Regions from separate parts of the Bacillus kalamii genome, predicted to be linked through region 1. Evidence: predicted binding sites of a transcription regulator. Region 1 holds the regulator's gene; the other holds the start of a gene.

What was found. The regulator Rex, encoded in region 1, represses fermentation and respiration genes when NADH is low (regulators of the CRP and FNR family bind a similar motif). The targets are predictions, from matches to a motif close to TTGTGAAATATTTCACAA.
Region 2: a site for Rex is predicted at 1,723-1,740, ahead of pflB (formate C-acetyltransferase). Genes of this name have one in related genera too.

Annotation. Positions count from the first base shown of each region.
Region 1 covers NZ_JBDFMI010000006.1:918,086-921,267, forward strand. The annotation lists gene ABC357_RS22440 (ABC-F family ATP-binding cassette domain-containing protein) at 1-510, opposite strand, end outside; gene ABC357_RS22445 (redox-sensing transcriptional repressor Rex) at 1,066-1,749, shown strand; gene ABC357_RS22450 (YdiK family protein) at 1,797-2,000, opposite strand; gene ABC357_RS22455 (CPBP family intramembrane glutamic endopeptidase) at 1,997-2,728, opposite strand; gene groES (co-chaperone GroES) at 3,038-3,182, shown strand, end outside.
Region 2 covers NZ_JBDFMI010000006.1:1,177,880-1,181,061, reverse strand. The annotation lists gene motA (flagellar motor stator protein MotA) at 1-571, opposite strand, end outside; gene ABC357_RS23605 (C40 family peptidase) at 948-1,409, shown strand; gene pflB (formate C-acetyltransferase) at 1,859-3,182, shown strand, end outside.

The sequences.
Region 1 (3,182 bases):
CCCGCCGCTTAAAGAAGAGACGGGTGTTTCGTAATCGAATTGCTGGAATTGAAGGCCATGCAGGACGGAGCGGATATCTGCTTCATACTGATAGCCCCCTTTTTCCTTAAAGGCAATTTGTAACTCATCGTATTCACGCATGATTTGCTGGTAGAGCACTTCATTATTATATGTTTCCGGTAGAGTCATTTTTTCCTCAAGCGAACGGAGCTTTCTTTCCAGATCAATCAGATGGGCAAAGACAGTCAGCATCTCCTCCCATATGGTCTTATCCGATTCAAGGCCTGTATTTTGAGCTAAATAACCGAACGTTAAGTCTTTTGGTTTGATTATTTCTCCTCCATCATAGGATAATTGCCCTGCGATGATTTTCAGGAGAGTTGATTTTCCGGCTCCGTTTCTTCCGACCAAGCCGATGCGGTCCCTTTGCTGGACTTCCAGTTTTATATCAGAAAGGACTTTTTCAGCCCCAAAGTATTTAGAGATTCTATTAACTTGTAGAACGATCATAATTTTTTCACCTCGGTTGTCATAGTTGTAGTGTAAACGATAAAAGGGTCAATGGGCAATTATGTAAAGCTTCTTTTGTGAAATGCAATACAAACTTTTGCACAAAGAAAGGAAAATAGTGTATGATTTAACGTAGGGGCTAATCTGCACGTTCAGATCAGTCCGGCAACTATCAATAGACATTCACATCAGTAAGAGTGCACATACAAACATTCCATCCGTGTACTGTTTGGTTATACAGCAAGTTACGTGCTATTATGTTGCTATCCTGTTATGTCCATGGATAAACCATGCACCTATTAGTTGTTGAAAAATCAAAATTTTTGATTATGTTTGACAATAACGGATAAAAAGGCGATAGGGGACAGTACGGGAATGAAAGCGTTAACAGGGATGCGCATTTGCGCAGTGAGCTTTACTTACTCCGAACGGTCAATTACTTCCTAATCAAAAGGTTAAGCCTTTTATTTAGGAAAAAAAGGAGTATCATCAGACCCTGATTATTATAGACAAAAATTAGTAAGAATGAGCAGAATATATTGGGGGGAGTTATTTATGCCGCATGATACATTAAAAATCCCGCAAGCAACGGCGAAGCGTTTACCGTTGTATTATCGGTTCTTAAAGAATTTGCATTCATCAGGAAAACAAAGAGTTTCTTCCGCAGAATTAAGTGAAGCGGTAAAAGTGGATTCAGCAACTATCCGCAGGGATTTTTCGTACTTTGGAGCGCTTGGCAAGAAAGGCTATGGCTATAATGTCAATTATTTATTATCTTTTTTCCGTAAAACACTTGACCAGGATGAGCTGACCAAAGTTGCGTTGATCGGGGTAGGGAATTTAGGGACCGCTTTTTTGCACTATAATTTCTTGAAAAATAATAATACGAAAATCGAAATGGCTTTTGATGTTTCGGAGGATAAAGTGGGTACGAAGATAGGGGAAGTAGAAATTTATCATATGGATGAAATGGAGGAACGCCTTCAGAAAGAGGGAGTTTCTGTTGCGATTTTGACAGTGCCTGCTAAAGTGGCACAGCCAATTACAGATCGTCTTGTCCATTCCAATGTGCAGGGAATCCTGAATTTTACGCCTGCGCGATTAAATGTGCCTGCTTCCATTCGTGTGCACCATATCGATCTTGCCGTTGAATTGCAGTCGCTTGTCTATTTTCTGAAGCATTATCCGATGGAGGATACTCATCATACCGATGATGAAACACCATTGTTCGAGAATTGAACATGAAAAAACCGATCATGCTAGGATCGGTTTTTTTGTATACTTTTTTATTTCTTTTTCATACGCATCAGACGGAAATGGAGCATAAGCAGCCGGATGCCTGTCCCAAAATCGATTGTGGCAAGAAAGACGATTAAAAAAGAAAATAAGTTCCAGCCATCCTGTGATACGTAGTTGATGGCCAGGAACGTGAAGACGATGCCAAGAACTATATACAGCAAGCCAGAGGCTAAAGGTGATTGACGTCTCATAATATTCCTCCAATAATGCTTTGTACGGTTTCAATAGATTGCATGATATCATCGTACTTCAATTGGACGATGACAACCAGCGTGTTCATCATGACATGGGCGAAGATGGGGACCAATATGCGATTCGTCCGTACATAGAGAAAGGCAAATGTGAACCCAATGGCTGAATAAAGCAGGATATGCGGCAGCTCCCTGTGCGCCAATCCAAAAATGACCGAGCTGACCAAAGCAGAAATGAAGAAGTTATACTTTTTGTATATGGTTCCGAAAATGATTTTCCGAAACACAATCTCTTCAAGAATTGGGCCAATTATGCTGGTTAAGATAACGAAAAGAGGGATGCTCTTAATCATTTGCATAATGAATGACGTGTTTTCCGATACGGTATTTATGCCAACCAATTGTTCAATTCGGACGGCGATATTCTGAGCGAATATCGCGATGAAAATTCCGCCGATCGCCCAGGCGATGGAAATGCCAACGGATGCTTTCGGTTTGTCGCGGAGGTTGCCTTCACCGGCAGAGCGTTCTTTCCGAAGCAGCCACAGGATGATGAACAAAGTTGCCAGGAAAGCGAAAATGGACCAATACGCATAACCATTAAGGATTGCCTTCTGTTCAGGCACCCCGGCCATCTTCCATATGAACGTAAAGAGCGGTGTCCCGAAAAATGGCGATAAAAGCATACACACATAAGTGATTAAAATCAATATATATTCTTTTTTCACTGAGTTAACTCCTTTAAAAAAGCACTTATGAGTATTGTACTTCTTTTTAGGGAAAGGTTACAAACGATTCCGGTTAATTGCTTGCTTAGGATTGTAATAGTAATGCCTTTTATGGCCCATACTGTAGAAGGTTACATCAATTTGTTGAGGCAAATGGCAAATCATGTAGAAAAAACGGGGATTTTTTTTAAAGTGAAATACTTGAAAAAAAGAGCAAATTTCATTATGATAATAATTGTGTTAGCACTCATTAGTGTTGAGTGCTAATAGATAATCTATCGTGAGTTAAAATTGAGGAGGGTGTTTTTCTTGTTAAAACCATTAGGAGATCGCGTTATTATTGAACTAGTTCAATCTGAAGAAAAAACTGCAAGCGGTATCGTACTGCCTGATACTGCAAAGGAAAAGCCTCAAGAAGGTAAAGTAATTGCTGTAGGCGCAGGAAATGTACTTG
Region 2 (3,182 bases), 260 kb from region 1:
GGGTTGCAACAAAGGCAGCCGAAATGGCCTTACTCAATTCTTCAATTTTATCCATATGGGACAGGGCGGCAATCAAGCCGATAACTGCCCCTAAAACTCCGAGTGTGGGTGCGTATGTACCAGCCTGCGAAAAAATAGCTGCTCCTGATTGATGGCGTTCCTCCATCGCATCTATTTCTTCGGTCAATATATCTCTTATATAATCTGCACTTTGTCCCTCCACTGCCAGGTTTAAGCCATTGCGGAGAAAAGGATCATCCACGCTTTCTGAAATGCCTTCAAGAGCAAGCAGGCCTTCTTTTCGGGCAATAACAGCCCATTCCGAAAACGTTTTGATTAATTCTTCTTGCTTGGTCACTTTCTTTTCTGTAAACAAAATCCGAAACAGCTTGGGTATTCGTTTGATTTCATTTGTAGGGAATGCAATCGTCACTGCGGCAATTGTCCCAACAATAATAATTAAAATAGCAGCAGGATTCAGTAGAGCTGTGATGCTGACTCCTTTAAGCACCATACCTACCCCAACAGCAAGAATCCCTAATATAACACCTATGATGGATGTTTTATCCATGAAACTCACCCGACTTCATATAATTTCTTTTCTACCATTCTTATCGGTAGGAATGAAGAATCGATGAGCGTTTTTATGCAACTTTTATTGCCTTTGACAAAAAACTGGACATAAGCAGGCCTTTTGTAACAAAAAGCAAGATACTCTTTTTTATAAAAAAAGGACTATTTATCCAATAAAAAAAGACTCATTTCTATTAAATAAAAAATAGTCTTCATCAGTCTGCCTTGTTTACTTTTGTCTGAACAAACATAATTTTGTCAAAGTGTGTAATATTTCCGTAATAAAACTTAATCTTACTGTAAATCACAAAAAAAAGGTTCTTTGATATAGTAAGCCTATCAACCTATTCTACTAAAAGAGTCCGGAGGAATTTATGAAGAAATTAGTTGTTTCGTCTATTGTTACTCTGTCTATTGTATGCGCATTATTGATGCCGACTGATACTCAAGCAGCTTCTTATAATTCAGCAAGCACCCAGGAAAAAATCATTTCAGTGGGTAAGCAATACATAGGTACAGCATACCGGTTTGGCGGAACAACTCCTAAAGGCTTCGATTGCTCAGGATTTGTTGGATATACATATTCAAAAGCTACTGGCCAGAAACTTCCCCGCACAACAACTCAGCTTTTCAATAAAGGAAAGGCTGTACAGCAAAAACAGCTCCAAAAAGGGGACATGGTATTCTTCTCTACATATAAGAAAGGACCTTCCCACGTCGGCATTTTTGTCGGGAATAATAGTTTCATGCACGCATCTACATCAAGAGGCGTGACAATTGATTCTTTATCCAATAGCTATTGGAATCCAAAATACATAGGAGCAAGAAGATTGTAAGGAAAGAAACAATTTCTTTTCACTTACCACCTATCGCCGCCGACCAAACATCCTGATCATCTCAGGATGTTTTTATTATGTCTAACCTCCACTCTGCCTTTCCAGTATCTGTTTCCCCTGTTGCATCAGTAAAAATAGTACAGTTGCACTATCCCTCTACTACAGAAGGTATAATTTTTAAAATACTCTCTCAAAACACTGTTTACATATTAAGGAGAATCATAGAAAGATTCCCTTTAATAGACAATAAATTCAAAATGTAAGCACTATCATCCCTTGGTATTCGCCTACATATATCCAAATTGCTTAATTTATGTGTATAAGTTCACAAATAGTTCATTTTTAATATGAGAATGAATCTATGAAGGAGAGTATGCTATATGTATAATCTGTTATATAGAAAAAAACGAATCTGTTTTACTCGAAATTTTAGAGAGGTGGAATATTTTATGGAACAGTGGAAAGGCTTCCAAGCAGGTATCTGGAACAAAGAAATCAATGTGCGTGACTTTATTATAAAAAACATTAATGTATACGAGGATGATGACTCATTCTTGGAAGGTCCAACTGAAGCAACTTCAAAGCTTTGGGAACAAGTAATGGATCTTTCAAAAAAAGAACGTGAAGCTGGCGGTGTACTTGATCTTGATACAAAAATCGTATCATCTATTACATCACACGAACCAGGCTACTTAAACAAAGACCTTGAAACAGTTGTAGGTTTCCAGACGGATGCGCCATTCAAGCGTTCCCTTCAACCGTTCGGAGGAATCCGCATGGCTGAAAATGCAGCTGAGGCTTATGGCTTCCATGTTGATAAGGAAGTAGAAGAAATCTTTACTAAATACCGTAAAACCCACAACCAAGGTGTATTCGACGCCTATACACCAGAAATGAAAATGGCCCGTAAAGCGGGAATCATCACTGGTCTTCCGGACGCTTACGGCCGTGGACGCATTATCGGTGACTATCGCCGCGTTGCACTTTATGGTGTGGACTTCTTGATTGAAGAAAAGAAAAGAGATTTGAACAATACAAGCTCAACCATGTCAGAGGATACAATCAAACTTCGCGAAGAGCTTGCTGAGCAAATCCGTTCTTTAAGCGAATTAAAACAAATGGCAGCAAGCCATGGCTTTGATATTTCTGCTCCTGCTCAAAATGCACGTGAAGCATTCCAATGGGTATACTTCGCTTACCTAGCTGCCATTAAAGAACAAAACGGCGCAGCAATGAGCCTTGGCCGTGTATCGAGTTTCCTTGATATCTATGTAGACAGAGATTTGAAAAACGGTTCATTAACAGAAGTGGAAGCACAAGAACTAGTTGATCACTTTGTTATGAAGCTTCGCCTTGTAAAATTTGCAAGAACACCGGATTACAATGAACTATTCAGTGGCGACCCAACTTGGGTAACTGAATCAATCGGCGGTGTATCACTTGATGGCACTCCTTTGGTGACAAAGAACTCATTCCGATTCTTGCACACTTTATCAAACCTTGGACCTGCACCAGAGCCAAACTTGACTGTACTATGGTCAACTAAGCTACCTGAAGCATTCAAGAAATTCTGTGCGAAAATGAGTATTCAAACAAGTGCGATTCAATATGAAAATGATGATTTGATGAGACTTGAATATGGTGATGACTATGGAATTGCCTGCTGTGTATCCGCTATGCGAATCGGTAAACAAATGCAATTCTTCGGTGCACGCGCTAACTTGGCGAAAACATTGCTGTATGCGATCAATGGCGGAGTGGACGAGAAACTTA